2 regions of the Streptomyces sp. NPDC037242 genome follow, and region 2 is predicted to be linked to the other one. Evidence: predicted binding sites of a transcription regulator. Region 2 holds the regulator's gene; the other holds the start of a gene.

Region 1 (15,662 bases), on a different contig from region 2:
GCGGAACCCGCTTCGAGCTCGGTCCGATCTTCGCCTGCGCCGAGTGTTTCGGACCGCTGGAAGTCGCCTACGACCTCCCCCTCGGTGACCCCGAGGCGCTGCGCGCGGCGATCGAGGCCGGCCCCCAGAACATCTGGCGCTACGCGCCGCTGCTGCCCGTCCCCGCGGACGTGGCCTCCAAGCCGAGCCTGAACCCCGGCTTCACCAAGCTCGTGGACGCGGCCAACCTGGCCAAGGAGCTCGGCGTCACCGGCAAGCTCTACGTCAAGGACGACTCCGGCAACCCGACGCACTCCTTCAAGGACCGCGTCGTGGCCATCGCCGTCGAGGCCGCCCGCGCCTTCGGCTTCACCACCCTGTCCTGCTCCTCCACGGGCAACCTGGCCGGCGCCGTCGGCGCCGCGGCCGCCCGGGCCGGATTCCGCTCGTGCGTGTTCATCCCGCACGACCTGGAGCAGGGCAAGGTCGTCATGGCCGGTGTGTACGGCGGCGACCTGGTCGGCATCGAGGGCAACTACGACGACGTCAACCGCTTCTGCTCGGAGCTCATCGGTGACCCGCTGGGCGAGGGCTGGGGCTTCGTCAACGTCAACCTGCGCCCGTACTACGGCGAGGGCTCCAAGACCCTGGCGTACGAGATCTGCGAGCAGCTCGGCTGGCAGCTGCCCGACCAGATCGTGATCCCGATCGCGTCCGGCTCGCAGCTGACGAAGATCGACAAGGGCCTCCAGGAGCTGATCAAGCTCGGCCTGGTCGAGGACAAGCCGTACAAGATCTTCGGTGCCCAGGCCGAGGGCTGCTCCCCGGTGTCCACCGCCTTCAAGGCCGGTCACGAGGTGGTCCGCCCGCAGAAGCCGAACACCATCGCCAAGTCGCTGGCCATCGGCAACCCGGCGGACGGCCCGTACGTCCTGGACATCGCCCGCCGTACCGGCGGCTACGTCGAGGACGTCAACGACGAGCAGGTCGTCGAGGCCATCAAGATCCTGGCGCAGACCGAGGGCATCTTCGCCGAGACCGCGGGCGGCGTGACCGTCGGCGTGACGAAGAAGCTCATCGAGAACGGGCAGCTCGACCCGGCGCTCACCACCGTGGTCCTGAACACCGGCGACGGCCTCAAGACCCTGGAGGCGGTGGCCGCGGACAGCGGCCAGACCGCCACCATCCGCCCGAGCCTGGACGCGTTCCGCGCCGCCGGCCTGGTCTGATCCTCTCTCCCTGCACACCGGAAAGGCAGAAGCGCCATGAGCGTCAACGTCCGCATCCCCACCATCCTGCGCACCTACACCGGCGGCAAGGCCGAGGTCCCCGCCGACGGCGCGACCCTCGCCGAGGTCATCGAGTCCCTGGAGAAGAGCCACCCGGGCATCGCCGCGCGCGTCCTGGACGACCAGGGCAAGCTGCGCCGCTTCGTGAACGTCTACGTCAACGACGACGACGTGCGCTTTGAGGGCGGGCTGCAGACGGCGACGCCGGAAGGCGCCGGCATCTCGATCATTCCGGCCGTCGCGGGCGGCTGATCCCGGTCGGCCGGAACCCGGCTGACACGTAAAACCTAGAATTGCCCCCTCCGCTAATAAGCGGAGGGGGCAATTCTGCTTGGTTGGGCGCGGTAGGGTTGGGGAAGTCCCCTCCGCTGTTCTTGCCCGCCGCATATGAGCGGGTCGCGTGAGGGTTGACATTGAGTCAACATGCAAGTGCCGTATGGGGTGTTTGCGGGGCTATGCCGGGTCCGAGTTGCCCGGGAAGATGCCAGCTTTTCACTCTATTTCAATCTTTCCCCGTGTCCAGAATTCTCGTCGGATTGACCTGTTGCAGACAGCAGCGGTGCGGATACATTCAGCCCCGGTCGAGGCGTTCCGGCGCAAGTTCTGACCCGGGACCGCGAAGTGCGGTCCTGCGCAAGGGCCAGTAATAGGGGAGTTAGGCATGGCTCAGGGCACCGTCAAGTGGTTCAACGCGGAGAAGGGCTACGGCTTCATCGCGGTCGACGGTGGTGCGGATGTGTTCGTCCACTACAGCGCCATCCAGATGGACGGGTACCGCACCCTTGAAGAGGGTCAGCGGGTCGAGTTCGAGATCTCGCAGGGCCAGAAGGGTCCGCAGGCGGACATGGTCAAGCTCGCACTCGGCTAGCCCAGGCGCGATCGACCGCCCACGCGTACACATGAGGGGCCCACATCCCGGACAAGGGGTGTGGGTCCCTCGCGTGTACTGCCCGGACAGCCCTTGCGCCGCCTGCCTCCCGGCCGGGCGTTGCACGAAGCCGCTTGCACTCGGGGGGGTCGAGTGCTAATCATTGGCGTTAGCACTCTCCAGGTGAGAGTGCTACTAAGACGAGGACCGGGTCGGTGAGGCCCGCAGGGTCCGGCGGGAAGGAACCGCCGGGCACGCAGGCCGTCCGTCGCGGGCGCGGGCGCGGTCCGGGAGCAATCCACCGCTGTCCGGGAGGACCACTTCAGATGGCCAAGATCATTGCGTTCGACGAGGAGGCCCGGCGCGGTCTCGAGCGAGGCATGAACCAGCTCGCCGACGCCGTCAAGGTCACCCTTGGCCCCAAGGGTCGCAACGTCGTCCTTGAGAAGAAGTGGGGCGCCCCCACGATCACCAACGATGGTGTCTCCATCGCCAAGGAGATCGAGCTCGAGGACCCGTACGAGAAGATCGGCGCCGAGCTGGTCAAGGAAGTCGCCAAGAAGACGGACGACGTCGCCGGCGACGGTACGACCACCGCCACCGTCCTCGCCCAGGCGCTCGTCCGCGAGGGCCTGCGCAACGTGGCCGCCGGTGCGAACCCGATGGCCCTCAAGCGCGGCATCGAGAAGGCCGTCGAGGCCGTCTCCGGCGCCCTGCTGGAGCAGGCGAAGGATGTCGAGACCAAGGAGCAGATCGCTTCCACGGCCTCCATCTCCGCCGCCGACACCCAGATCGGCGAGCTCATCGCCGAGGCCATGGACAAGGTCGGCAAGGAAGGCGTCATCACCGTCGAGGAGTCGCAGACCTTCGGTCTGGAGCTCGAGCTCACCGAGGGCATGCGCTTCGACAAGGGCTACATCTCGGCGTACTTCGCCACCGACATGGAGCGCATGGAGTCGTCCCTCGACGACCCGTACATCCTGATCGTCAACTCGAAGATCGGCTCGGTCAAGGACCTGCTGCCGCTCCTCGAGAAGGTCATGCAGTCCGGCAAGCCGCTGCTGATCATCGCCGAGGACGTCGAGGGCGAGGCCCTGTCGACCCTGGTCGTCAACAAGATCCGCGGCACCTTCAAGTCCGTCGCCGTCAAGGCCCCGGGCTTCGGCGACCGCCGCAAGGCCATGCTCGGCGACATCGCCATCCTCACCGGTGGCACGGTCATCTCCGAGGAGGTCGGCCTCAAGCTCGAGAACGCGGGCCTGGACCTGCTCGGCCGCGCCCGCAAGGTCGTCATCACCAAGGACGAGACCACCATCGTCGACGGTGCCGGTGACAGCGACCAGGTCGCCGGTCGCGTGAACCAGATCCGCGCCGAGATCGAGAACTCCGACTCGGACTACGACCGCGAGAAGCTCCAGGAGCGCCTCGCGAAGCTGGCCGGCGGCGTGGCCGTCATCAAGGCCGGCGCCGCGACCGAGGTCGAGCTCAAGGAGCGCAAGCACCGCATCGAGGACGCCGTTCGCAACGCGAAGGCGGCCGTCGAGGAGGGCATCGTCGCCGGTGGCGGCGTGGCCCTGCTCCAGGCCTCCGCGGTCTTCGAGAAGCTTGAGCTCACGGGCGACGAGGCGACCGGCGCCAACGCCGTGCGCCTGGCCCTGGAGGCCCCGCTCAAGCAGATCGCCGTCAACGGTGGCCTTGAGGGCGGCGTCGTCGTCGAGAAGGTGCGCAACCTCCCGATCGGCCACGGCCTCAACGCCGCGACCGGCGAGTACGTCGACATGATCGCCGAGGGCATCATCGACCCGGCGAAGGTCACCCGCTCCGCGCTGCAGAACGCGGCGTCGATCGCGGCCCTCTTCCTCACCACCGAGGCCGTCATCGCCGACAAGCCCGAGAAGGCCGGCGCCGGCGCGCCGGGCGGCATGCCGGGCGGTGACATGGACTTCTGATCGGCCCTGGCTGATCGGCTGTTCTCGACCGAGGGCGGCACTCCCCGACACGGGGGGTGCCGCCCTCGGGCGTTTCCGCGTCCCGCTAGAAGCCGGTGGTGTCCAGCTCGAACCCGAAGGGCTCCGGGACGGGCAGCGGCTCACCGAAGGACACCGTCCTGCGGGAGCGGTACCCGTGCGGAGAAGGGTCCCAGAAACAGGTGATCTCCGAGCGGTGCGCAGGAGTGTCTCGAACGTGGACGGTGCCGCCTGCTCTATCGGGGTGGCCCCTTCGATCACGATCGTCACCGTGGTCCTCCGCGTGGCGTGCTGCGCACTGGCTGTGATGCTCGTTCCAGGCTAGTGGCGCAGGGGTGGTCGCGCCCGGGTGCCGAGACGGATCACCGCCGGGCGGGGGGCTTTGGTTGACTGGGGGCATGAGTGATCTCTTCGTGAAGATCTGTGGCCTGAAGACCGCGCGGGACGTCGACGTGGCAGTGGAGGCCGGGGCCGATGCCGTCGGGTTCGTCTTCGCGCCCGGCAGTCCGCGTACGGTCGACGCGGCCACCGCGCGGGAGCTGGCCGCACGGGTGCCGGGCGGGGTGCTGACCGTCGGGGTGTTCCGCGGGCAGTCGGTCGCCGAGGTGCGGCGGTTCGCCGAGGAGAGCGGCGTACGGGGCGTGCAACTCCACGGCGAGGAGGGGCCCGAGGACTTCGCGGAGCTGCGGGCCGAGGGGCGCACGCTGCTGCGGGCCACCGCCGAGCACGTCAAGCGCTGCGGTGAGTACGGGGAGGACCTGCTGCTGCTCGACGCGCCCGACCCGGGCTCCGGTAAGCCGTGGAACTGGGGATCGGCGGACTTCACCGCGCCCGAGGGGCACTGGCTGCTCGCCGGCGGGCTGAACCCGGGCAATGTGCGGGAGGCGATCGCGACGACCGGGGCGTGGGGCGTGGACGTCTCCTCCGGCGTCGAGCGCGAGCGCGGGGTCAAGTCCCCCGAACTGATCCGGGCCTTCATCGAGGCCGCACGGGGCGGTGCACATCTCTGAAGGTAGTCATGTGATTACTCTGAGCGAGAACGGGTGTGTGGCCCGAGGATCTGCGGGCACTCAAACCGTATGGACTCGGACATGTTCGGATGGCTGCGGCGCCTGACGCGCCGCCTCGCTCCAGGCGGGGGCGGTGGCGGGGTGCCGGTGTTCACCCCGCGCCGCGCCCCCGTCTTCACCGCCGACTTCGCCTCGACCGCCCAGTGGATCGCCGGCCGCTCCTGGGCGTATCCCGACGGCGGCCCGGTCAACCCGGGCGACAACAAGCTGGACCACCTCGTCTCCGACCCCGCCTACAGCCGGGGCGGCGTCTTCCGGGCGACGCGCCGCCCCGACGGCGACTGGGACACCGGGCTGCTCACCACCGAGGGCAGCGACGAGGGCTTCATGGTGCGGACCGGCGACGTGCTGGAGGCCCGCGTCCGGCTTCCGGTGGAACAGGGGGCCTGGCCCGCGATCTGGACCTGGCTGGACGGCGGCCAGGAGATCGACGTCTTCGAGTACCACCCCGACAACCCCGACCTGCTGGAACTGTCCAACCACGTCCGGGAGGCGCACCGTTACCACCGCGACGCCACGGTCCGCCCGGGGGCGTGGGTCGACCTGAAGGTCGAGTTCGGGCGGAGCTCGGTCGTCTGGTGGGTCAACGGCGCCCGCGTGTACAGCGACGGCCGGGGCGTGGGCCGCAGCTGGCGCGCGTACCTCATCGTCAACCTGTCGGTGTCGGCCGGGAGGTACCACCCGGCGCCGGGGCCGGCGCTCACCGAGATGTCGTACGAGGTGTCACGGCTCCAGGTGTACCGGAGGTAGCCCGGGGGGCGTGCCGGTCGGGGGCGGGGCCGAAAGGCGCGTCCGGCGGGCCTTCGGGCCCGCGCCCAGCGGACCAAGGTCCCTGTCGGAGGGCCTTCGGCCCCGGGGAGACTTCGATCCATGGACACCCTGGACTCGCTGATCGTCACCGTGAACGATCACCTCTGGACCTACCTGCTGATACCGCTGGTGGTCGGTGCCGGCCTGTACTTCACGGTCCGGTCCAGGGCAGTGCAGCTGCGCCTGCTGCCCGAGATGTTCCGGGTGGTGAAGGAGAAGACCCCGCCGCGCGCCGACGGCCGCAAGCAGGTCTCGTCCTTCGGGGCCTTCACCATCTCCGCGGCCGCGCGCGTCGGCACCGGCAACATCGCCGGCGTCGCCACCGCCATCACCCTGGGCGGCGCGGGCGCCGTCTTCTGGATGTGGATGATGGCGCTGATCGGCGCGGCCTCCGCCTTCGTGGAGTCGACCCTCGCCCAGCTCTACAAGGTGCGGGGTGCGACCGGCGCGTACCGGGGCGGTCCGGCGTACTACATGCAGCGCGCGCTCGGTAAACGCTGGCTCGGCGTGCTCTTCGCGGTGACCATCACCGTCACCTTCGGCCTCGTCTTCAACGCGGTGCAGGCCAACACCATCTCGGCGGTGGCCACGGGCTCGCTGCCGGAGACCGACACGGCCTGGTTCGGCCCGGTGACCGGCCTCCTGCTCGCGGCCCTCCTCGGCCTGGCGGTCTTCGGCGGGGTCAGGCGGATCTCGTCCGTGACGACCGTGCTGGTCCCGGTGATGGCCGTGATCTACCTGCTGCTGGGCGCGGCGGTGGTCCTCCTCAACATCACGGAGTTCCCGCGGGTCCTCGCCGACATCGTCGGCGGCGCCTTCGGGCTGCGCGAGCTGGCGGCCGGCGGCGTCGGCGCGGCGATCCAGCAGGGCATCCGGCGCGGCATGTTCTCCAACGAGGCCGGCCTCGGCTCGGCTCCGAACGCGGGCGCGGCGGCCGAGGTCTCGCACCCGGTCAAGCAGGGCCTCGTACAGTCCCTGGGCGTCTTCTTCGACACGATGCTCGTCTGCACGATGACGGCCTTCATCGTCCTGGTGACCAACCCGGAGCTCTCGGGCCGGCAGGGCGCGGACCTCACGCAGACCGCGCTGAGCGACACGCTGGGCGGCTGGGCGGGCCACGTCCTGACGGTGGTCGTCTTCATGCTCGCCTTCAGCAGCATGATCGGGAACTACTACTACGGCGAGACGAACATCCAGTTCATCACCCGCAGGCGGTGGGTCCTGCCCGGCTACCGGGTGCTGGTCCTGTCGGCGGTCGTCCTCGGCTCCCTGGGCTCGGTGTCGGTGGTCTGGAACGTGGCCGACGTGTTCATGGGCTTCATGGCCCTGGTCAACCTGCTGGCGATCCTGCCGCTGTCGGCCATCGCCTTCCGGCTGCTGGACGACTACCTCGGGCAGCGCCGCGCGGGCCTGGAGCCGGTGTTCACCCGCGACCGGATGCCGGACCTGAGGGGCGTCCAGTGCTGGGACCCGGTCCGTACGACGGTCCGGGCCCCGGCGGGGCTGGGCTAGTGGTGCGCGTTACGGGTACTGCTACGGGTGCGGGTACTGCTACGGGTGGGGGTGCGGGTCAGCAGACCCACAGGCCGTCCGCCCTGTCGTTGGCCCAGTTGCCGACGTAGGAGCTCGACGACGGGGCGGCCGCGGACCACAGCTGCTCCCAGGAACTGCCGGTCCAGTTGTAGACGGTGGTCACCGTCCCCCTGGTCTGGTTGTTGTGCCAGGACGAGGTCTGGTCGTTGAACCCCCAGTTGGCGAGGTTCTCGAAGTTGCAGTCCGACCACGTCAGTCGGCGGCCGTCGAAGTTGGAGTGCTGGTAGAGGCAGGTCCAGGCGTAGTTGCAGTTCGGCGAACCGAGGGCAGCGGCGGGCTCGTTCACGGCCCGCGCCTTCGTCTCTCCGGGCAGCGGCCAGGTCATGACGGCCTTCCCGTCGCGCCAAGAGGCCTGGTTGAGGCTGATCCGCTTGCCACCCGGGGTCAGGGCCAGCTGCTTGTCGATCTGCTTCTGCAGGTCGGCCACTTCGCTGCTGCTCAGACCGGCCTGGTCGGCCTGGGTGGCGATGGTGGAGTCGAGGGTGGACTGGGCGGAGGAGGTGCCGGAGAGGCCGAAGACGGCGAGGGTGCCGGCCGCCAGGGCCACGGCGAACCTCGTGCTCGTGCGCATAGGAATCGTGTTCCCTTCTCGTCACGAAAGCCCCGGTTTTTGTGGGGCGACGCCACGCTATGGCACGATTCGCGGCCCATCCAGGTCCGTACCGGACAGAGGCCCTCTTGACCCGCTCCGCGCGCGTCGGGCCTGGCCGCGGTGTGCCCGCGGCGCGAAGTCCCGTCCCGCGGGCGGAGGAAGCCCGCCGTCCACGGCGTCAATGAGCCAAGGTGCCGCCGGCGCCCCGATCGGCTCATGCCGGCGGCATGGGTCAGCGGGTCCGTCGGTGTCGCAGGAGCACCACCTGGGAGTCGAAGGTCCGGGACTCGACGAGTTCCAGGCCGAAGCGGTGGGCCTGGGCCTGGGCCTGGCCCTGGAACACCGGCTTGCCGCCGCCCAGGACCACGGGGTGGACGAAGATCCGGTACTCGTCGATCAGGCCGTGCGCGGTGAGGTGGGAGGCCAGCGCGGACCCGCCGAACAGCAGCAACGTCACGCCGGACTCCTTGAGCGCGGTCAGCTCCCCGACCACGTTCTCGCCGATCACCCGGGTGTTCCAGTCGGCCTTCTCCAGGGTGCGGGAGACCACGATCTTGGGCGCCGCGCGCCAGATCGGGGCGAAGGCCAGGTCGTGCTCGTGCGTCGAGTGCTGCTCCGCCTGCGGCCAGTAGCCCGCCATCATCTCCCAGACCACGCGTCCGTACAGGAACACCTTGTCGCCGCCGGTCAGCTGCTGGGCGTAGGCGGAGAGCTCCGGTCCCATCAGCGGCCAGTCGAACTCGCCGTCGGGGCCCTCGATGAATCCGTCGAGGGACTGGTGCACGAAGTGGATGAGCTTGCCGTTGGTGCGCATGGCGGTGTCCTGTCCGGCCGGTCTCCCGCGCCCCGGGGCGCGCTGTCATCTCTACGTCGAACGGGCCGCCCCGTTCTCGACATCCGGTGGCCGGCTACGCGAGGGCCGGTTCCGGCGAGGGCTCGGTGGCGGGGGTCGTCGGCGTGGGGTCCGGGTCGGTGTTGAGCTCCGTCAGCATCTCCCGCGTGAAGCCGAAGAAGTACGTCGCCACGAAGCCCACCAGGTAGCCGACCGCGAGGCCGCCCGCGTAGATCGCGATGGTGGGGCCCATGCCCGCCTTGCCGTCGAGCAGCGGGAAGAGGGCCCAGCCCGAGGGCCCGATGGCCGTGGAGCCGAAGGCGACACCGAGCTGGTTGAAGAGCCCGACGAAGGCACCGCCCGCGGCGCCGCCCACGCAGGCGGTGACGAAGGGACGGCCCAGCGGCAGCGAGACGCCGTAGATCAGGGGTTCGCCGACGCCGAGGAAGCCCACCGGGAGCGCGGACTTGATGGTGGTGCGCAGGGAGCGGTTGCGCGGGAGGCGGTAGTAGACCGCGATGGCCGCACCGACCTGGCCCGCGCCCGCCATGGCGAGGATGGGGAGCAGGACCGTGTACCCGGACTGCTCGATGAGGGTGGTGTGGATCGGGATCAGGGCCTGGTGCAGGCCGAGCATGACCAGCGGCAGGAAGAGGCCGCCCAGGATCAGCCCGGCGAAGGCGCCGCCGGTGGCGAGGAGCCAGTTGGCGAACGTACCGATGGCGGTGGAGGCCTCACCGGCGATGAACATGAGGCCGAAGATGGTGACCAGGCCCGAGACCAGGACCGTGAGGGTGGGGGTGATCAGGACGTCCAGGGCCTCCGGGACCCAGCGGCGGCACCACTTCTCCACGTACACGGCGAGCAGGGCGGCTCCGAGCGCGCCCAGTACGCCCCCCTGGCCGGGCTTCAGCTCCATGCCGAAGGCGGTGATCTTCGCGACGCCCGGGAAGACGATGATCGCGGCGACGGCGCCGCCGAGGATCGCCGTACCGCCGAACTCCTTCGCCGTGTTGTAGCCGACGAACACCGCGATCAGCGACATGAAGCCGGAGGCCATCGCGGCGAGCGCGGGGACCACCGCCGGCAGCCAGCCCATGTTGGTCAGCACGCCGTTCAGGCCGGCGATGACGCCGCAGCCGATGAGCGCCGGGATCAGCGGGACGAAGATGTTCGCGATGCGGCGCAGGAACAGCTTGAAGGGGGTGGAGTTGCGCTCCTTCTGGGCCTCCTTCAGCGCAGCGCCCCGGTCTTTGAGCTCGTCCGCGGTGACGGCGTGCGCGGGCGCTGCCGAGCGGCCCTCCTCGACCAGCGCCTCGAACTCGGGCGTGACGCGGGCGACGGTGCCCGGGCCCAGCACGATCTGGTACGTGTCGTCGTCGACCACGCCCATGACCGCCGGGAGGGCCTTCAGTGCCTCGTCCTGGACGAGCGAGCGGTCCCGCAGGCCGATGCGCAGGCGCGTCATGCAGTGCGCTACGGAGGTGATGTTGTCCGGGCCGCCGACCAGAGGAAGGATCGCGGCGGCTGTGGCGCGGTTCTTGTCAGTGGACATGGTGGTGGTCGCCTTGCTGTCGTGGACGAGGTCAGGTCAGCGGGTCTGGGTCTGGGTCTGGGGCTGGGTCTCGGCGAGGGCCGCGCGGAGGTGGCCGGCCGAGGCGGCGAGCAGTTCGGCGGCCTTCGGCCCGTCGACCCCGCCGAGGATGACGAGGATGGCGTCCTTGACCTCGCCGCCGGTGGCGGTGAGCGCCGCCTCGATCTCCGTGTCGGGTGCGCCGGTGGCCAGCGCCACGATGCGGCGGGCGCGGGCGCGCAGCTTCTCGTTGGAGGAGCGCATGTCGACCATCAGGTTCCCGTAGGTCTTGCCGAGGCGGATCATCGTGACCGTCGAGATGAGGTTGAGCACGAGCTTCTGCGCGGTGCCGGCCTTCAGCCGGGTGGATCCGGTGAGGAGTTCGGGGCCGACGACCACCTCGATGCCGTGCTCGGCGGCCGCCGCGAGCGCGGAGCCGGCGTTGCAGGACAGGCCGACGGTGAGCGCGCCGCGCGTACGGGCGAACTCGACGGCGCCGATCGCGTACGGGGTGCGGCCGGAGGCGGAGATGCCGATGACGGTGTCCTCGGCGGTCAGCCGCAGCGCGGTGAGGTCCTCGGCGGCCAGCTCCCGGGAGTCCTCGGCACCCTCGACGGCCTTGACCATGGCGGAGGGGCCGCCCGCGATCAGGCCGACGACCTCGGCCGGGTCGGTGTTGAAGGTGGGCGGGCACTCGCTGGCGTCCAGTACGCCCATCCGCCCGGCGGTGCCGGCGCCCGCGTAGACCAGGCGGCCGCCCCGGGCCATGCGCGCCGCGACGGCGTCGACGGCGGCGGCGATGCGCGGCAGCTCCCCGGCGACGGCGGCCGGGACGGTGGCGTCCTCGGCGTTCATGAGGCGGGCGATCTCAAGGGTGGACAGCCGGTCGATCTCTGCCAGTTCGGGGCGGAAGGCCTCGGTGGTCAGTGTTTCGAGCTGGGCGCGGAGTTCGGCGTACGCGGTCATGTGCGGGGCTCCTGGCGGGTGGTGCTGCGGTGGCGGTGGGCGAGTGCCTCGTACGAGGCCGCGAGCGCGGGCGCGGCGGTCTCGTAGGTCTGCTGCGCGACGCCGACGAACAGGCAGTCGACGACGAGCAGTTGGCTGGTGCGGCTGGACATGGCCGCCGGGCGCAGCTGGGTCTCGCGGGCCGCGGAGGTGGTCAGTACCAGGTCGGCGTGGTGTGCGACCGGGGCGTTCGGGCGGCCGGTGACGGCGATGGTCGTGGCGCCGTGCTCGAAGGCGGTGCGGAACGGCTCGATGACATCGCCCGTGGAGCCGGAGTGGGTGATCGCGACGGCCACGTCGCCGGGGCGCAGCAGGACGGCGTTGGTGACGGCCAGGTGGGGGTCGCTGTGGGCGTGGGCGATCAGGCCGATCCGCAGCAGCTTCTGGGCCAGGTCCTGGCCGACGAGGGCGGAGGCGCCGACGCCGTAGATGTCGATGCGGCGGGCGGTCGCGAGCGCGGTGACGGCGGCGGAGAGCTGGGCCAGGTCGAGGGCGGCGGCGGTGTCGGCGAGGGTCTGCGCCTCCTCCTGGGCCAGTTTGGCGACGACGTCCGCGATCGGGTCGTCGACGGCTATGTCGACGGTGACGGCGGGTGCCGCGCCGGTCTCCTGCTGGGCCGCGAGCGCGGCGAGGGCCAGGCGCAGGTCGCGGTAGCCGGGGTAGCCGAGGAGGCGGGCGGTGCGGACGACGGTGGCCTCGCTGGTGCCGGTGTGCTCGGCCAGGGCGGTGACGGTGAGCCGTGAGCAGCCCGCGGGGTCGGAGGCGACGGCTTCGGCGACGGCCTGCATGGAGCGTGTCATGGAGGGGGCGAGGCTGCGCACGCGGGCGCGCAGGGCGTGGGCCGGCGGGGCCGGTGGCGGTGTCGGCGGGGCCGGAGGTGTCGCGCCGTCGGGGCTGAAAGTTTCTTTCGAGTTCTCGCTCACCCTTGAAATCTATTTTCAGAGGAGGTGGGGGTCAAGGCGCCATCGGGCCTGCGGAAAAGGGACCTTCGTCACCGGGCCCCCGCGGGTCCACAATGGGCCCATGGACCACGCGACCCCCCTGGAACAGGCGCTGCACGTCGCCCGGGCTCTGGTGCTCGCCGATCTCGCCGCGGGCGAGGTCGCCGATGCCGATGTCGTCTCCCTCGTCGAGGACTCGGTCACGCACCGCCGCTGGTGGGTGGAGCAGTGGCCGGAGGGGGCCGACTACCTCGCCGGACTCGTCGCACAGGACGTGCAGGACGCGCTGTTGGAGAAGCACGGACGCTGGCCGCTGTGCCCGGTCTGCTCGCACGGCGACCCGCACGCACTCGACGTCGAGCCGGAGCTGGGCCCCGACCCGCACTGGGTGTGCTCGGAGGCGGGAGTGCGGGTGGCTGCGGTCGGCGCCCTCGGACCCGTTTTCCACACCGGCGGCCGGTGAGCCGCCGGTGACGCTCTACATCGACCCTCCGACCTGGCCCGGGCACGGCCACCTGTGGTCGCACCTGGTCAGCGACGTCTCGTACGAGGAGCTGCACGCCTTCGCCGAGTCCATCGGCTGTCCGCCGCAGGCCTTCGAGAGGGACCACTACGACGTGCCGTCCCACCGCTACGCGGACGCGGTGGGCGCGGGCGCGGTGGAGATAGGCAGCAAGGAACTGGTCCGCCGCCTCACCGCGGCCGGCCTCCGCCGCCCGAAGGGCCGCCCGGCGTAGGAGGCCGTCCCTTGCGGATCCTGCCGTGATCCTGCCGTGTCAGTGGGCTCCGTTAGCCTTCGCCGGTGATCGAGACCACCGGCGAGGACCGCCGTTTTCCGCATGCCCTGACCGAGGTGTCCCGGGTCGAGTTCGACTACGGCGACGAGGGCGAGGGCGTCGACTTCCTGCCCTACGCGGCCTTCCAATCCGCCGAGGAGACCACCGACTGGCTGCGCGCCTGGACGGCGAACAACGAGCTCGACGGCGGCGCGTACCGGATCTTCGGCCAGGACGGCTCCGGCGGCCTCGCCGCCATCTGGTGCGTCCGGCCGGAGCGCCCCCTCGCCGGGCAGCCCGTGGTGTTCATGGGCTCGGAGGGCGAGGTCGGGGTGGTGGCCGGGGACCTGTCCGACTTCCTGTGGGTGCTGGCCGACGGCTTCGGGCCGAGGGAGGCCGCCCTGTACTCGGAGCGCGAGGCGCGCCCGGACGCCGTCCTGGCCGGGATCGCCGAGCGGCACGCGACCACCCCGCGCCGGTCCGCCCGCGAGATCGTCGCGCAGGCGCAGGCGGAGTTCGCGACCTTCGAGGAGGACCTCGACGAGCTCTGCCGCTGAGGCGCAGCCCCCTAGACCTTCTCCGACGCGCTTGCGCGGGACGGCGGGGAGGCCGCCACGATGCGGGTGCGGGCGGGGGTGCGGCGGTCCAGGCGCAGGGCCGCGACGCCGAGGGCGATGGCGGTGACGGTCATGGCGGCGCCGGCCCAGGCCGTGGCCGCGAAGCCGTGGCCCGCGTCGATGACGGTGCCGCCGAGCCAGGGGCCGCCGGTGTTGCCGAGGTTGAACGCGGCCGTCGTGGTGGCGCCCGCCAGGGTGGGGGCGGCGCCCGCGACGTTGAACATGCGGGCGTTCAGCGCCGGGGCGGTGAAGAACGCCGAGAACCCGAGCAGGAACGAGAGGACGATCGCCGCGGCCGCGGTCGACGCCAGCAGAGCGAGCGCCGTCAGGAAGACGGTCGAGGCGGTGATGCCCCACAGCATCACGCCGAACAGGTGCGCGTCCGCGACCCGGCCGCCGACGGTGGTGCCGACCAGCGCCCCGATCCCGAACAGGCCGAGGATCCACGGGACCCACTTCGAGTCCAGCCCGGCCACGTCGGTGAGTAGCGGCGACAGGTAGCTGAAGGCGCAGAAGACGCCGCCCGCGGCCAGCGCGGTGATGCCGATCGCCAGCCACACCTGGCGGTCCCGGTAGATCCGCAGCTCCCGCGAGAGCGTCGGCTTCTCGGCGGGCAGCGGGATCCTCGGGATCAGCGCGAGGATGCCGACGAGCGCCACCGCGGAGGCCGCGCCGACCGACCAGAACGCGGAGCGCCAGCCGAGGTGCTCGCCGAGGAAAGCGCCGGCGGGGACGCCGAGGACGTTGGCGATGGAGAGGCCGCCGATCATGACGGCCATGGCCCGGGCCCGCTGGTGCTGTTCGACCATCGCGATCGCGACGGCCGCGCCGACGGCCCAGAAGCCAGCGCAGGCGAGCGCGGAGACGATGCGGGAGGCGAAGAGCAGCTCGTACGAGGGGGCCAGCGCGCCTGCGACCTGCCCGAGGCCGAAGAGGCTGATGAGGGAGATGAGCGTGGTGCGGCGAGGTAGCCGCAGGGTGGCCACGGCCAGCAGGGGGGCGCCGACGACCATGCCGATCGCGAAGGCGGATATCAGCAGACCCGCCTGCGGAATGGTGACGTCCATGTCCTCGGCGATGGGCGGCAGGAGCCCGGAGAGCATGAATTCGCTGGTTCCGAGTGCGAAGACGGACAGGCCGAGGACGTAGACGGCGACGGGCATGCGGGGGCGTTCGGCTGCTGTGGGCACGACTCTCACCAACCGCCGCGAACGCGATCACATTCCCGCGGGGTCCGCTTCTGCGGCCTCCGCCAGCTGCGCGAGCTCCGCCGCGAGGTTCGCGCGGGCCGGGGCCTCCCAGTGCGCGGTGCCGTACGGGGTGCGGAAGAGGCGGGGCAGGGCGAGCAGCTGGCGCAGCACGGCGGCGCGCCCGGCGCGGAACGCCTCGTCGGGGACGAAGCCGTACTCGGCGCGCACGGCCGCCGCGTACGCCGCGTACGCGTCCGGGGCGCCGGCCAGGACGGCCAGGTCCGCGTCGCAGAGCACCTCGCCGTCGGTGTCGCCCGGGGCGGGGTCGTGGGTGACGGTGAGCCGCACCAGCCGGGCCACCTCGGCGGTGCGGGCGGCGTCGACGCCGAGCTCGGGCAGGGCGCGCTCGGCCAGGGCCGCGCTGCGCTCCTCGTTCTCGGAGCGGTCGGGGCGGTAGACGGCGTCGTGGAACCAGGCCGCGAGCTCCACGGCTGCGGGGTCCGCGGCATGGTCCGCCAGTACGTCGATCCGTGCGAGTACGTCGGCCAGGTGCGCGGTGG
Region 2 (15,662 bases):
TTGTAGCCGCCGGCGAGGAAGCCCAGCCCGCCCGCCTCGCACACGGCGGCGGCGAGCGGAGGGCAGGAGGCGCCGCCTGCCATGGGAGCCTGCACGATCGGATACGGGGAGAGACCGTTCGGTGCGGAGGACATGGTCTGCATCGTGCCATGTCCCGCTCACGGGACCGAATCACGGCATTCGCCTGGCATAGTCCGCTTACCTCCGGTCTTGAGGGAAGCCCGAGGGGAGCCCCGTGGAGGCACGGAGGAAGCACGAAGCCCGGTCCGGGGGGATCCCCGGACCGGGCTCGTACGTGTTCTCGCGGGCCGGTCAGCGGCCGTTGAACGCGTCCTTCAGACGGCTGAACAGACCCTGCTGGCCGGGCGCGAACTGGCCCGTCGGCCGCTCCTCGCCGCGCAGCTTCGCGAGCTGGCGCAGCAGGTCCTCCTGCTGGGGGTCCAGCTTTCCGGGGGTGGTGACCTCGACGTGGACGATGAGGTCGCCCCGGCCGCCGCCGCGCAGGTGCGTGACACCGCGCCCGTGCAGCGGGATCGCCTGCCCGGACTGGGTCCCGGGCCGGATGTCGATCTCCTCCAGGCCGTCCAGCGTCTCCAGCGGACACTTGGTGCCCAGGGCCGCGGCCGTCATGGGGATGGTGACGGTGCAGTGCAGGTCGTCCCCGCGCCGCTGGAAGGTCGGGTGCGGCAGCTCGTGGATCTCGACGTACAGGTCGCCGGCGGGGCCGCCGCCGGGGCCGACCTCGCCCTCGCCCGCGAGCTGGATGCGGGTGCCGTTCTCGACGCCCGCGGGGATCTTGACCGTCAGGCTGCGGCGGGAGCGGACCCGGCCGTCGCCCGCGCACTCGGGGCACGGGGTGGGGACGACGGTGCCGAAGCCCTGGCACTGGGGGCAGGGGCGCGAGGTCATGACCTGGCCCAGGAAGGACCGGGTGACCTGCGAGACCTCACCGCGGCCGCGGCACATGTCACACGTCTGCGCCGAGGTGCCGGGGGCGGCACCCTCGCCGGAGCAGGTGGTGCAGACGACGGCCGTGTCGACCTGGATGTCCTTGGTGGTGCCGAAGGCGGCCTCGTCCAGTTCCAGGTCGAGGCGGATCATGGCGTCCTGGCCGCGGCGGGTGCGCGAGCGCGGTCCGCGCTGCGAGGCCTGGCCGAAGAAGGCGTCCATGATGTCGGAGAAGTTGCCGAAGCCACCCGCTCCGAAGCCGCCCGCGCCGCCGCCGCCCGAGGAGGACAGCGGGTCGCCGCCGAGGTCGTAGACCTGCTTCTTCTGCGGGTCCGAGAGCACCTCGTAGGCCGCGTTGATCTCCTTGAAGCGCTCCTGCGTCTTCGGGTCCGGATTCACATCCGGGTGGAGTTCACGCGCGAGGCGGCGGAAGGCCTTCTTGATCTCGTCCTGCGATGCGTCGCGGCGCACGCCGAGTACGGCGTAGTAGTCCGTGGCCACTTACGACTCCGCCAGGATCTGTCCGACGTAACGTGCCACTGCGCGTACCGCTCCCATCGTTCCGGGGTAGTCCATGCGGGTCGGTCCGACCACGCCGAGTTTGGCGACTGCTTCGCCGCCCGAACCGTAGCCGACCGAGACGACCGACGTGGAGTTCAGTCCCTCGTAGGCATTCTCATGCCCGATCCGTACGGCCATTCCCGACTCATTGGCCTCGCCCAGCAGCTTGAGGAGCACGACCTGCTCCTCCAGCGCTTCGAGCACCGGCCTGATCGTCAGGGGAAAATCGTGTCCGAAGCGGGTGAGATTGGCGGTTCCACCGATCATCAGCCGTTCTTCGGCTTCCTCCACGAGCGTTTCGAGGAGGGTGGCGAGGACGGCCTTGACCGTCGCCCTGTCCTCCGCCTCGAACGACTCCGGGAGGTCCTGCACCAGCGGCGGCACGTCCGTGAACCGGCGGCCGACGACCCGGCTGTTGAGCCGCGCCCGCAGATCGGCGAGCGACTGCTCGCCGAAGGGGGTCTGGCAGTCGACCAGCCGCTGCTCGACCCGGCCGGTGTCCGTGATCAGCACGAGCATCAGGCGCGCGGGTGCGAGCGAGAGCAGCTCGACGTGCCGGACCGTGGAGCGGGTCAGGCTCGGGTACTGGACGACGGCGACCTGCCGGGTCAGCTGCGCGAGCAGCCGTACGGTGCGGCCGACCACGTCGTCGAGGTCGACCGCGCCGTCGAGGAAGTTCTGGATGGCGCGGCGCTCGGGCGACGACAGGGGCTTGACGCCCGCCAGCTTGTCGACGAAGAGCCGGTAGCCCTTGTCGGTGGGGATCCGGCCGGCGCTGGTGTGGGGCTGGGCGATGTAGCCCTCCTCCTCCAGCACGGCCATGTCGTTGCGCACGGTCGCGGGCGACACGCCGAGCCGGTGGCGCTCGGTGAGCGCTTTGGAGCCGACCGGCTCCTCCGTCCCGACGTAGTCCTGGACGATGGCGCGCAGCACTTCGAGTCTGCGTTCGCTGAGCATCGCGCGCACACCTCCAGCTGTGGTCCGTTGCCGTGTGAAGCTCGGTCGTTGGCACTCTGGGCGTTCGAGTGCCAGAGATCCCCCGCTCAGTGTACGGCCGGGTAGTCAGACCCTGGCAAGGGTGGCCCGTCACGGTAGCGTCGCGGCATGGACGTGCATTGGGAAGAGGCGGGCTGGGAACGGCTGACCGGACGGGCCGGACGGCGCCGTCTCCCGGTGTGGGACTGCACGGTGGGGCTGGTGGTGGGGGACGAGTCGGTACTCCTGATCGACCCCGGATCGTCCGTGCGGGAGGGCTCGCAGGTGCGGGCCGAGGCGGAGCTGCTGACCGGTCGGCGCGTGACCCATATCGCATTCACCCACGGACATTTCGACCACGTGATGGGCGGGGCCGCCTTCGCGGGGGCCGAGTTCTACGGGCCGGTCGGCCTGGACGCCCTGCTGTCGAGCGGCCACGGCCGCGACGAGCTGCGGGCGGACGCGGTACGCCACGGGCTGGCGCCGGACCTGGCCGCCGAGGCCGCGGACCTGCTGGTGGCCCCGGGGCACCTGGTCTCGGGCGAGTGGACGCTGGAGCTCGGCGGGGTGCAGGTGCTGCTCGCGAACGTGGGCCCCGGCCACACCCGCCACGATCTCGCGGTGTTCGTCCCGGGCTCCCGGGAGGTGGTGTTCTGCGGGGACCTGGCGGAGGAGTCGGGCGAGCCCTCGGCGGGCCCCGACGCGGTGCCCGGGCAGTGGCCCGCGGCCCTGGACCGGCTGCTGTCGCTGGGCGGGGACGACGCGCTGTACGTGCCGGGTCACGGAGCGGTGGTCACCGCGGCTTTTGTCCGTGCGCAACGCGACACACTGGCACAGCGGTTCGGCGTGTCGGAGGCGTGAGCGCGGCGCCTCTCCTACCCTCGGCCGGATGCGCGAGTACTCCCCCGACCTGACCCCGCAGTGGAAGCGCCCCAAGGCCGTGCCCGAGGTGGCCGCCGAGCCCGACCTGGTGGTCGAGGTGGCGGGTACGGACTTCTGCGGCGCGGTGGTGGCGTGCGAGGCCGGCACGGTGACCCTGGAGGACCGCTTCGGCAAGCGGCGGGTGTTCCCGCTGGAGCCGCGGGGCTTCCTGCTGGACGGCGCGGTGGTGACGCTGACGCGCCCGCCGCGGGGCCCGGCCGCCCCGGCCCGCACGGCCTCGGGGTCGATCGCCGTCCCGGGGGCGCGGGCCCGGGTGGCGAGGGCGGGCCGGATCTACGTCGAGGGCCGCCACGACGCCGAGCTGGTGGAGCGGGTCTGGGGCGACGACCTGCGGATCGAGGGCGTGGTGGTGGAGTACCTGGAGGGCATCGACGACCTCCCGGCCATCGTGGCCGACTTCGCCCCGGCCGCGGACGCCCGGCTGGGCATCCTGGTGGACCACCTGGTGCCGGGCTCGAAGGAATCGCGCATCGCGGCCTCGGTGACCTCGCCGCACGTGCTGGTGGCGGGCCACCCGTACGTGGACGTCTGGCAGGCGGTGAAGCCGTCCGCGCTGGGCATCGGGGCCTGGCCGGTGGTCCCCCGCGGCCAGGACTGGAAGACGGGCATCTGCCGCGCCCTGGGCTGGCCGGAGAACACGGGCGCCGCGTGGCAGCACATCCTGTCCCGCGTGACGTCCTACAAGGACCTGGAACCGACCCTCCTGGGCCGCGTGGAGGAGCTGATCGACTTCGTCACGGTCGACGGCCCCGCCTGACCGCGGCCCCGCACCCCGGGGCGGGGGATCAGTCCACCAGGTCCCGGACCACCGCGTCGGCCAGCAGGCGCCCGCGCAGGGTCAGCACGGCGCGTCCCGCCTCGTACGGGCCCGCCTCCAGCAGGCCGTCCGCCAGGGCCCGGCGGGACGCCGCCAGGCCGGCCGGGGCCAGCAGGGACAGCGGTACGCCGTCCACCAGCCGCAGCTCCAGCAGGATCCGCTCCACGCGCCGGTCCTCCTGCGACAGGAGCTCCCGCCCGGCGCCGGGGGACCGCCCCTCCGCGAGCGCGGCGGCGTACGCGCCGGGGTGCTTCACGTTCCACCAGCGCACCCCGCCGACGTGCGAGTGCGCCCCCGGGCCGGCGCCCCACCAGTCGGCGCCGCGCCAGTACAGCTCGTTGTGCAGGCAGCGCCCGGCCTCGTTCACGGCCCAGTTCGACACCTCGTACCAGGAGTACCCGGCCTCGGCCATCACCGAGTCCGCGATCAGGTACCGGTCCGCGTGCACGTCGTCGTCCGTCATCGGGACCTCGCCGCGGCGGATCCGCCGGGCCAGCTGGGTGCCCTCCTCGACGATCAGGGCGTAGGCGCTGATGTGGTCGGGCCCCGCGCCCAGCGCGGCGGACAGCGACGCGCGCCAGTCCTCGTCCGACTCCCCCGGCGTCCCGTAGATCAGGTCCAGGTTCACGTGCTCGAAGCCCGCCGCCCGGGCCTCCGCGACGCACGCCTCGGGCCGCCCGGGCGTGTGCGTGCGGTCCAGCACCTTCAGGACGTGCTGCTTCGCGCTCTGCATGCCGAAGGAGATCCGGTTGAAGCCGCCGGCCCGCAGCTCGGCGAGGTACTGCGGGTTCACGGACTCCGGGTTGGCCTCGGTGGTGACCTCGGCGTCCTCCGCGAGACCGAACTCGTCCCGGATGGCCGCGAGCATGCGTACGAGGTCCGCGGCCGGCAGCAGCGTCGGCGTACCGCCGCCCACGAAGACCGTCCGTACGGCCCTCGGGTCGTCGCCGAGCACCTTGCGGGCCAGGCGGACCTCGTCGATCAGGGTGTCGGCGTAGTTCTCCCGCGAGGCGAGCACGCCGCCCGTGCCGCGCAGCTCGGTCGCCGTGTAGGTGTTGAAGTCGCAGTACCCGCAGCGCGTGGCGCAGTACGGGACGTGCAGGTAGAAGCCGAGCGGCCGCTCCCCGGCTCCCGCCAGGGCATGCGACGGCAGCGAGCCGTCTTCGGGCATGGGTTCACCGTCGGGCAGTGCGGAAGGCATGCGCCCATTGTCCCGCACTGCCCCATGGTCGTTTACGCCCCTGGCCTGGCCCCGGGCCAGACAGCCCCTAGGCCTCCCGCGAGCCCTCGTACATCTCCTCGATGAGGTGCTTGAACTCACGCTCGACGACCGGGCGCTTCAGCTTCAGGCTCGGGGTGAGGTCCCCGTGCTCGACGTCGAGGTCGCGCGGGAGCAGCCGGAACTTCTTGACCGTCTGCCACTTCTGCAGGCCCTCGTTCAGGGTCTGGACGTACGTCTCGATCATGCGGTTGGTCTCCGGCGCGGCCAGCACCTGGGCGTACGTCTTGCCCTCCAGCCCGACCTCGGCGGCCCAGGTGAGGATGGACGGCTCGTCGAGGGCGATCAGGGCCGAGCAGAAGTTCCGGTCGGCGCCGTGCACGACGATGGTCGACACGTACGGGCAGATCGCCTTGAACTGGCCCTCGATCTCCGCCGGGGCGACGTACTTGCCGTTCGAGGTCTTGATCAGGTCCTTCTTGCGGTCGGTGATCCGCAGGTAGCCGTCGGGCGACAGCTCGCCGATGTCACCGGTGTGCAGCCAGCCGTCGGACTCCAGGACCTCGGCGGTCTTCTCCGGCTGCTGGTGGTAGCCCTGCATGATGCCGGGGCCGCGCAGCAGGACCTCGCCGTCGTCGGCGATGCGGACCTCGGTGCCGGGGAGCGGCTTGCCGACGGTGCCGGTGCGGTAGGCCTCGCCCGGGTTGACGAAGGAGGCCGCGCTGGACTCCGTCAGGCCGTAGCCCTCCAGGATGTGGATGCCGGCTCCGGAGAAGAAGTAGCCGATCTCGGGCGCCAGGGCGGAGGCGCCGGATACGGCGGCGCGCAGGTTGCCGCCGAAGGCCTCGCGGAGCTTGGAGTAGACCAGCGTGTCGGCGATCTTGTGCTTGGTGGCGAGGCCGAAGGGCGCGGTCGCCCGGCCGGTGCGGCGGAAGTTGTCCTGGGTGACCTTGGCGTACTCGCGGGCGACGCCGACCGACCACTGGAAGATCTTGTACTTGGCGCCGCCGCCGGCCCGGGCCTTGGCCGCGACTCCGTTGTAGACCTTCTCGAAGATGCGCGGAACGGCCGCCATGTACGTCGGCTGGACGACCGGCAGGTTCTCGATGATCTTGTCGATCCGGCCGTCGACGGCCGTGACGTGCCCGACCTCGATCTGCCCGGAGGTCAGCACCTTGCCGAAGACGTGGGCCAGCGGCAGCCACAGGTACTGGACGTCGTCCTTGGTGATCAGGCCGGTGGCCACGGTGGCCTTGGCCATGTACGACCAGTTGTCGTGCGGGAGGCGGACGCCCTTGGGACGGCCCGTGGTGCCGGAGGTGTAGATGAGGGTGGCGAGCTGGTCGGCGGTGATGGCCGCGATCCGCTCCTTGACCGCCTCGGGGTGCTTGGCGAGGTACTCCTTGCCGCGCGCCTCCAGGTCGGCGAGCGAGAGCACCCAGCCCTCCGGGTCGCCCTCGGCGGCGACCGCGTCGGCGGCCTCCACCACGACCACGTGGGCGAGGTTCGGCAGCTCGGCCCGGCGCTCGCGGGCCTTCGCCAGCTGGGCGCCGTCCTCGGCGATGAGCACCCGGCTCTCGGAGTCCGCGAGGATGAACGCCGACTCCTCGGCGTTGGTGCTCGGGTAGATCGTGGTGACGGCGCCGCCCGCGCACATCACGCCGAGGTCGGCGAGGATCCACTCGACCCGGGTGTTGGAGGCGAGTGCGACCCGCTCCTCGGGGCGCAGGCCGAGGTCGATCAGTCCGGCCGCGGCGGCGAAGACGCGCTCGGCGGCCTGTCCCCAGCTGAGCGACTTCCAGTCGTCGGGGCCCTGGCCGCCGGCGGCGGGTACCGGGAAGCGGTAGGCCTCGCCGTTGGGCGTGGCGGCGACACGCTCCAGGAAGAGGGTCGCCACAGTGGGCGGGCGGTTCTCGATCAAGGTCTGTGTGTCGCTCACGGACGTCCTCCGGACCACGCGGCAGGGCCTGTCAATGCAGGGGGCTGACTGGCTGGGGTGGCTGAGTCAGGGTGGCTGAGTCAGGGCTTGTAACTGGCGAGTAACCAACGAGCAGTGATCAGACTAGGGGCCCTCCGCCTGGTGCGTAAGGGCCCACGTGCGGCCGATTCATAACGAAACAAGCCCCCGCGCCGGAGCGCGGGGGCTTGTTCGTACGCAGCGGGCCGGGTGGGCCTACTTCTTCTTGCCGCCGGAGTCGTCGCTGGACAGGACGGCGATGAAGGCCTCCTGCGGGACCTCCACGGAGCCGACCATCTTCATCCGCTTCTTGCCTTCCTTCTGCTTCTCCAGCAGCTTCCGCTTACGGGAGATGTCACCGCCGTAGCACTTGGCGAGGACGTCCTTGCGGATGGCGCGGATGGTCTCGCGGGCGATGACGCGCGAGCCGATCGCGGCCTGGATCGGCACCTCGAAGGCCTGCCGCGGGATGAGCTCGCGGAGCTTGGCGACCAGGCGCACGCCGTAGGCGTAGGCGGCGTCCTTGTGCGTGACGGCGGAGAAGGCGTCGACCTTGTCGCCGTGCAGCAGGATGTCGACCTTGACCAGGCTCGCGGACTGCTCGCCGGTGGGCTCGTAGTCGAGCGAGGCGTAGCCGCGCGTCTTGGACTTCAGCTGGTCGAAGAAGTCGAAGACGATCTCCGCGAGGGGCAGGGTGTAGCGGATCTCGACCCGGTCCTCGGAGAGGTAGTCCATGCCCAGCAGGGTGCCGCGGCGCTGCTGGCAGAGCTCCATGATCGCGCCGATGAACTCGGTCGGGGCGAGCACGGTGGCCCGTACGACCGGCTCGAACACGTCCGAGATCTTGCCCTCGGGGAACTCGCTCGGGTTGGTGACCGTGACTTCCTTGCCGTCCTCCAGGACGACGCGGTAGACCACGTTCGGCGCGGTGGCGATCAGGTCGAGCCCGAACTCGCGCTCCAGGCGCTCGCGGACCACGTCCAGGTGGAGCAGGCCGAGGAAGCCGACGCGGAAGCCGAAGCCGAGCGCCGCGGAGGTCTCCGGCTCGTAGACGAGCGCGGCGTCGTTGAGCTGGAGCTTGTCCAGGGCCTCGCGCAGGTCGGGGTAGTCCGAGCCGTCGAGCGGGTACAGGCCCGAGAAGACCATCGGCCTCGGGTCCTTGTAGCCGCCGAGGGCCTCGGTCGCGCCGTTGTGCAGGCTGGTGATGGTGTCACCGACCTTGGACTGCCGGACGTCCTTCACGCCGGTGATGATGTAGCCCACCTCGCCGACGCCGATGCCGTCGGAGGGGGTCATCTCCGGGGAGGAGACACCGATCTCCAGCAGCTCGTGGGTGGCGCCGGTGGACATCATCCGGATGCGCTCGCGCTTGTTGAGCTGGCCGTCGACCACACGGACGTACGTCACGACGCCGCGGTACGAGTCGTAGACCGAGTCGAAGATCATCGCGCGGGCGGGGGCGTCCTTGACGCCGACCGGGGCCGGAACGGTGGCGACGACCTTGTCGAGCAGCGCGTCCACGCCGAGACCGGTCTTCGCCGAGACGCGCAGGACGTCCTCGGGCTGGCAGCCGACCAGGTTCGCCAGCTCCTCGGCGAACTTCTCCGGCTGGGCGGCCGGCAGGTCGATCTTGTTCAGGACCGGGACGATCGCGAGGTCGTTCTCCATCGCCAGGTACAGGTTGGCGAGGGTCTGCGCCTCGATGCCCTGGGCGGCGTCCACCAGGAGGACGGTGCCCTCGCACGCGGCGAGGGAGCGCGAGACCTCGTAGGTGAAGTCGACGTGCCCAGGGGTGTCGATCATGTTGAGGATGTGGGTCTTGCCCTGGCCCTCGCCCGCGGTCGGCGACCATGGCAGTCGGACGGCCTGGGACTTGATCGTGATGCCGCGCTCACGCTCGATGTCCATGCGGTCGAGGTACTGGGCACGCATCTGCCGCTGGTCGACCACACCGGTGAGCTGGAGCATCCGGTCGGCAAGGGTCGACTTGCCGTGGTCGATGTGCGCGATGATGCAGAAATTGCGGATCAGCGCCGGGTCGGTACGGCTCGGCTCGGGCACGTGGCTGGGGATCGCGGGCACGCAGTGTCCTGATTCTCGGTCGCAGTCGGAGCTCGGAACGGAGTCTGAGCACTCCCATCGTCCCATGGACGGGGCAGTGAGGTCGGTTTGGGCCGGTCGGAGCGCGCCTGGTAGCCTGAGCAGCTGTGCCTCGTATGCCCTCTAGCTTCCGGGGCACAATCCGAAGATCAACCTCTGAACCTGAAAAGGCTCTTTCGTGGCGAACATCAAGTCCCAGATCAAGCGGAACAAGACGAACGAGAAGGCGCGCCTGCGCAACAAGGCCGTCAAGTCTTCGCTCAAGACCGCGATCCGCAAGGCCCGTGAGGCTGTCCTCGCCGGTGACGTCGAGAAGGCCACCGTGGCTTCCCGCGCCGCCGCGCGTGCGCTCGACAAGGCTGTCTCGAAGGGTGTCATCCACAAGAACGCCGCCGCCAACAAGAAGTCGGCGCTGGCCACCAAGGTTGCCACCCTCCAGGGCTGAGCTCCCTGATGTGATCGCCGGAAGGGACCCAGTGGGCCCTCTCTCCCGCTCCTGACCGGCACCCCGCTCCGCACACGAAGCGTTCGCCACGCGGGTGCGGCGCAACCAGAAGTAACCGAAGGCCCCGGCCCCCACCCTTCCCCAGGGCGGCGACCGGGGCCTTCGCGCATTCCCACCAGGCGCCACCAGGAGCGCCCGCGGCGCACAGCCGCCCCGCCCGCGGGACCCCGCCGGGTACCCCGGCCGCGGGACCCCGCCGCAGGCCCGGGCCACGGGACCTGCCGACGAGGCCCCGCCGAGAGCCCGGGCCGCCGAGGGGACCCGCTGGCGGGGCCCTGCCCAGAGCCCCGCCAGCGGCCCCTCGCCGGCCCGCGACGCCGGCACCGCGGGCCCGGCAGGGTCCGTGGGAGCCGGCCGTGACCACGAGTCGGCCGGGCCCGCGGCATCTGGTTCCGTGCAAAGCGAGGCGGCAGGCCGCGCCGGGCACACTCGGGCGCCCCGGCAGCGCAGCCGACGCGGCGCCCGGCGCCACAGGCACGGCAGAATCCGCAAGAGCCGGCCTCGCTCCGTGACCGCGAACCGGGCCACGAGGCCCTTCGCCCGGGCGCACGGCCTCTGGAGCCGTGCAAGACGAGACGGCGGGCAGCCCCGCGCACCGGGCGCACTCGGGCGTCCCAACAACGCAGCCAGCGCAGCGGCCGGCGCCGCAGGCACGTCAGGAGCCGGCCTCGTGCCGTGACCGCGAACCGGGCCACGAGCCCCGTCGGGCGGGCCCGCCGCGTCTGGTGCCGTGCACGGCGAGGCGGAGGGCCGCTCCGCGCACTGAGCTCACTCGGGCATCCCGACAACGCGGCGCCCGGCGCCGCAGGCGTCGCAAAAGCCGGCCTCGTACCGTGACCGCGGCATCCGGAGCCATGCAGGGCAAGGCGGCAGGCCGCACCGGGCACAGTCGGGCGCCCCGGCAGCGCGGCCGACGCGGCGCCCGCCACCGCAGGCCTCGTGCCGTGACCGCGAACCGGGCCACGAGCACCGTCGGCCGGGCCCGCCGCGTCTGGTGCCGTGCACGGCGAGGCGGAGGGCCGCTCCGCGCAGCGGGCGCGCTCGGGCATCCCGAGAAACGCGGCCGGCGCGGTGCCCGGCGCCGCAGGGGACGGCTAGTGCCGCGTCAGGCAACGGCCGGGAGCGGCGGCCGGCGCGGTGCAGCGCACGGCGGAGGGCCGCGGCTCCTACCGGACGTGCTTGCGCGGTCCCACAACGCGGCGAGGCGCCGTGCCGGGCCTGGCAGCCCGGTGGACCTCGCCGGTAACGGCGCTAGGGAGTGTCGTCAAAGTGGCGTCGGCCGCCCGAAGGGCGGGGCCGGCCCCGCCGGCCAGACGGGACTTTGACGACACGACCTAGCGGCGCTGCTGGGGGCGGGCCGCGCGGGCTACCGCCACTACGGCCTTCTCCAGGGCGTACTCGGGGTCGTCGCCGCCGCCCTTGACGCCCGCGTCGGCCGCGGCGACGGCGCGCAGCGCGTCCGCGACGCCGTCCGCCGACCAGCCGCGCATCTGCTGGCGGACCCGGTCGATCTTCCACGGCGGCATGCCCAGGTCCCGGGCGAGGTCGCCGGGGCGGGCCCCGCGGGGGGCGGAGGCCAGCTTGCCGATCGCCCGCACCGCCTGGGCCAGGGCGCTGGTGATCAGGACCGGCGCCACCCCGGTGGACAGCGACCAGCGCAGGGCCTCCAGGGCCTCGGCCGCGCGGCCCTCCACCGCCCGGTCGGCGACCGTGAAGCTGGAGGCCTCGGCCCGGCCGGTGTAGTAGCGGCCCACCACGGCCTCGTCGATGGTGCCCTCGACGTCCGCGCACAGCTGCGCGGCCGCGCTCGCCAGCTCGCGCAGGTCGCTGCCGATCGCGTCCACCAGCGTCTGGCAGGCCTCCGGCGTCGCCGACCGGCCCAGCGTGCGGAACTCGCCCCGGACGAACGCCAGCCGGTCCGCCGGCTTCGTCATCTTCGGGCAGGCGACCTCGCGGGCACCCGCCTTCCGCGCCGCGTCCAGCAGGCCCTTGCCCTTCACGCCGCCGGCGTGGAGGAGGACGAGGCTGATCTCCTCGAACGGCGCCGCGATGTACGCCTTGACCTCCTTGACCGTGTCCGCGGACAGGTCCTGCGCATTGCGCACGACCAGGACCTTGCGCTCGGAGAAGAGCGAGGGACTCGTCAGCTCGGCCAACGTGCCGGGCTGGAGCTGCTCGGAGGCGAGGTCGCGCAGGTCCGTATCGGGATCGGCGGCGCGGGCTGCCGCCACCACCTCCCGTACGGCACGGTCGAGCAGCAGGTCCTCCTGCCCCACCGCGAGGGTGAGCGGAGCGAGCGGATCGTCGGTGGAATTCTTCCTGGTGGCCATCGGCTCCAGCATCCCACGCCGTACTGACAGTCCCCCGCGCCCCGGCCCCCTCCGAGCGATACCCGAGAATGGTCGGGTGAACGTGCGACATGTACTGGTGCTGCCCGACCGCGACGCCGCCGAGGAGGTGGCACAGGAGGCCGTGGACCGCTTCGGCCTCCCCGAGGAGCCGCAGTTGGTCCGCGACGCCCTGGCCGGCGAGGACGACGCCGAGGACGCCCAGTGGCTGGTCGTCGTCGAGGATCCCAAGGACCGGCTCGACGCGGCCGCGCTGGACGACCTCGCCGCCGAGTACGACGGCTGGCTCGAAGCGCCGTAGGCCCGACCCGGCGCGCCTCAGGCCTTGTGGACGATCTGGACGTCCAGCGACACTTCCACGCTCGAACCGATGGCCGCGACGCCGTGCGCCAGCATCGACTGCCAGTTCAGGGCGAAGTCCTCGCGGTGCAGCTCGGCCGTCGCCCGACAGGCCGCCCGCGGTTCGCCCTCCAGGCCCGTGCCGAGGCCCAGGTACTGGGTGTCCAGGGTGACCGAGCGGCTGACTCCGCGCAGGGTGAGGGCTCCCGCGACGGCCCACAGGCTGCCGCTGCGGTGGATGAAGCGCTCGCTGTAGAACTCCACCGTCGGGTAGCGGGCCGCGTCCAGGAAGTCCCCGGAGCGCAGGTGGTCGTCCCGCATCGACAGACCGGTGTCGATGCTCGCCGCGTCGATGATCACGTGCATGGAGGAGTCCTCCATGCGCTCGGCTATCCGCACCGCGCCCGCGAAGGTGTTGAACCGGCCGTTGATCCGCGCGAAGCCGATGTGCCGGGCCGCGAACCCGATCGACGAATGCGCCGGGTCGAGCTCCCAGTGGCCGGGCTGCGGGAGCAGCGGCGGCTCGACCGCGTCGAGGATGATCTCCGCGGTTCCGGCCTGCGCCGGGTCCCCTACGAGCGTCGCCCCGAGGAACGGCGCGTACCCCTCGGCGGTGACGGTCAGCCGGTACTCCCCCTCCGGCACGGCCGCCGTGAATCCGCCGAACGGGTCGGTCTCCCCGCTGACGATCCGTCGGCCGATCGGGTCGGTCACCTCGAACTTGGCCTGCCGCACCGGCTGGTGGACCGTGTCGAGAACCCGGCAGCTGAGCAGGCGTGCCGCATGAGGAAGCGTCAGCGTCGCGGATGTGTGTGGACTGGAGCTCCCCGCCGTCTCCATCCCCCGTCTGCGACCGAACATGGTTGATGCACCCCCGTGCTGTGTGGACTTGGACCGCTCTGGCGAAAACGCATTCGATCATGCTGTCGGGTTGTGGGCAAACAGAGCCGTCACGTCCGGAATGCCCGCGCCGCGTCCGCCGCCGGACGGCCGGGAACGCCCGCATCCCCGAGCCGCTTCCCGCGACGGCGATCGAGCCGTCGGTGTCGGTGCGCAACACGGTCGCCCCAAGGGCCCGCAGCCGTGAGAGCGTACCCGGTGCCGGGTGCCCGTAGCGGTTTCCCGATCCGACGGGGACGATCGCGAGGCGCGGCCGGATCCGCTCCAGCAGACCGGGGTCCTGGTGCGCCGAACCGTGGTGGGCGACCTTGAGGAGGTCCACCGGGCCCAGTTCCGGATGGTCCCTCAGCAGGGCCTGCTGGGCCGGTGGTTCGAGGTCGCCCAGCAGGAGCAGGGTCAGGCCCGCGGAGCGCACCAGCAGGGCCACGCTCGCGTTGTTGGCCCCCTCGGGCGGCGGGCCCGCGGGTGGCGGCCACAGCACCTGCCACTCCAGCGGCCCGGCCCGGCGCCGCTCCCCCGCCACCGCGGGTACGACGGCCACCCCGGCGGCCGCGGCGGTCCGCCGGACGAACTCGGCCTGCCCCGGCGGCTCTTCCAGCCCGGTGGTCTGCATCACACCCACCGACCGGCCCCGCAGTACGCCCGACAGGCCGCCCACGTGATCGGCATGAAAATGTGTCAGCAGTAACAGTGGGATTCGAGTCACACCCAGGGTGCGCAGACACGCGTCGACCGGTCCTGGCTCCGGGCCGGCGTCCACGACCACGGCCGCGCCCGGCCCGGCCGCGAGTACGGCGGCGTCCCCCTGGCCCACCGCGCACTGCACGTAGCTCCAGTCGGGCGGCGGCCAGCCCCTGACCGTACGTGTGAGCAGTGGCGGCCTCAGTACCGCGAGGAGCAGCAGCGCGGCGAGGGCGGAGCACAGCCACCGCTTGCGGCCGCAGTGGCGGCCGAGGCCCACCGCGGCCAGGGTGGCGGCGCCCAGCAGCAACCCGCCGCCCACCCCGCCGGGCCACGCCAGCTCGGCCCCCGGCAGCCGCGCCCCGGCCCGGGCCACGGCGGCGATCCACCCGGCGGGCACCCCCGCGCACCAGGCCAGCAGCTCCGCCGCCGGCATCCACAGCGGGGCCGCCGCCAGCGCGGCGAAGCCGAGCACCGTCGCCGGACCCGCCGCAAGCTCCGCCAGTAGGTTGCACGGCACCGCCACCAGGCTCACCCGGGCCGACAACACCGCGACCACCGGCGCACACACCGCCTGGGCGGCCGCGGCGGCCCCCAGCGCCTCGGCGAGCCGGGGCCGCATCCCGCGCCGCCGCAGGGCCTCGCTCCACACCGGGCCGATGGTGAGCAGGGCTCCGGTGGCCAGGACGGAGAGCAGGAACCCGTAGCTGCGGGCCAGCCAGGGGTCGTAGAGCACCAGCAGCAGAACGGCGGCCGCCAGCGCCGGTACCAGGGATCTGCGCCGCCCGGTGGCGATGGCGAGCAGGGTGACCGCCCCGCAGGCCGCTGCCCGCAGCACGCTCGGCTCGGGCCGGCACACCACCACGAAGGCCAGTGTCAGGGCCGCCCCGCACACGGCCGTCGTCCGCAGCGAGAGCCCGAGGCGGGGTGCCAGCCCGCGCCGCTCGGCGAGCTGTGCGCTGGCCGGGGGCCCGATGAGCAGGAACAGCACCACGGTCAGGTTGGATCCGGAGACGGCCAGCAGGTGCAGCAGATCGGTGGCCCGGAAGGCATCGTGCAGATCGGGCTGCACCCGGGAGGTGTCCCCGACGACCAGCCCGGGCAGCAGGGCCCTGGCATCCGGCGCCAGCCCGTCGGTGGCCTCGCGCAGCCCGGCCCGCAGCCGCCCGGCCAGGCGCTGCGCGGCGTCGGGGCCGCCGGTCACCCGCGGCGGGGTGTCGCCGGCCGGGCGGAGCAGCGCCACGGCCCGCTCACCGCCCCGCGCCGGGGCGAGCCGGCCGACCACCGACACCCGGGTCGAGGGCAGCAGCCGGGCCCACCCCGGGTGCCCCGCGAGCACCCGCACCGGAGTCTCGACCCGGCTCCGCGCA

What was found. Region 2 encodes HrcA, which represses chaperone genes, less so after heat shock. Its sites were predicted from a motif close to TTNGCACTCNGNNNNNCNGAGTGCNAA; they were not measured.
Region 1: groL (chaperonin GroEL) is a predicted target of HrcA. The motif match lies at 2,270-2,296, and genes of this name have one in related genera.

What each region holds. Positions count from the first base shown of each region.
Region 1 covers NZ_JBVJUY010000004.1:107,159-122,820, forward strand. The annotation lists gene thrC (threonine synthase) at 1-1,208, shown strand, start outside; gene ACZ7GJ_RS07320 (MoaD/ThiS family protein) at 1,245-1,520, shown strand; gene ACZ7GJ_RS07325 (cold-shock protein) at 1,930-2,136, shown strand; gene groL (chaperonin GroEL) at 2,463-4,085, shown strand; gene ACZ7GJ_RS07335 (phosphoribosylanthranilate isomerase) at 4,502-5,113, shown strand; gene ACZ7GJ_RS07340 (LamG domain-containing protein) at 5,183-5,923, shown strand; gene ACZ7GJ_RS07345 (alanine/glycine:cation symporter family protein) at 6,044-7,495, shown strand; gene ACZ7GJ_RS07350 (peptidase inhibitor family I36 protein) at 7,554-8,147, opposite strand; gene ACZ7GJ_RS07355 (dihydrofolate reductase family protein) at 8,401-8,982, opposite strand; gene ACZ7GJ_RS07360 (PTS transporter subunit EIIC) at 9,077-10,555, opposite strand; gene murQ (N-acetylmuramic acid 6-phosphate etherase) at 10,592-11,539, opposite strand; gene ACZ7GJ_RS07370 (MurR/RpiR family transcriptional regulator) at 11,536-12,501, opposite strand; gene ACZ7GJ_RS07375 (hypothetical protein) at 12,602-12,982, shown strand; gene ACZ7GJ_RS07380 (DUF4031 domain-containing protein) at 12,990-13,256, shown strand; gene ACZ7GJ_RS07385 (SMI1/KNR4 family protein) at 13,322-13,852, shown strand; gene ACZ7GJ_RS07390 (Cmx/CmrA family chloramphenicol efflux MFS transporter) at 13,864-15,075, opposite strand; gene ACZ7GJ_RS07395 (HD domain-containing protein) at 15,130-15,662, opposite strand, start outside.
Region 2 covers NZ_JBVJUY010000005.1:139,894-155,555, reverse strand. The annotation lists gene ACZ7GJ_RS08855 (nitronate monooxygenase) at 1-134, opposite strand, end outside; gene dnaJ (molecular chaperone DnaJ) at 313-1,449, opposite strand; gene hrcA (heat-inducible transcriptional repressor HrcA) at 1,450-2,466, opposite strand; gene ACZ7GJ_RS08840 (MBL fold metallo-hydrolase) at 2,614-3,345, shown strand; gene ACZ7GJ_RS08835 (DUF3097 domain-containing protein) at 3,374-4,183, shown strand; gene hemW (radical SAM family heme chaperone HemW) at 4,212-5,444, opposite strand; gene ACZ7GJ_RS08825 (AMP-dependent synthetase/ligase) at 5,512-7,401, opposite strand; gene lepA (translation elongation factor 4) at 7,636-9,501, opposite strand; gene rpsT (30S ribosomal protein S20) at 9,698-9,964, shown strand; gene holA (DNA polymerase III subunit delta) at 11,359-12,354, opposite strand; gene ACZ7GJ_RS08805 (hypothetical protein) at 12,431-12,673, shown strand; gene ACZ7GJ_RS08800 (YceI family protein) at 12,691-13,572, opposite strand; partial or broken gene ACZ7GJ_RS08795 (ComEC/Rec2 family competence protein) at 13,709-15,662, opposite strand, start outside.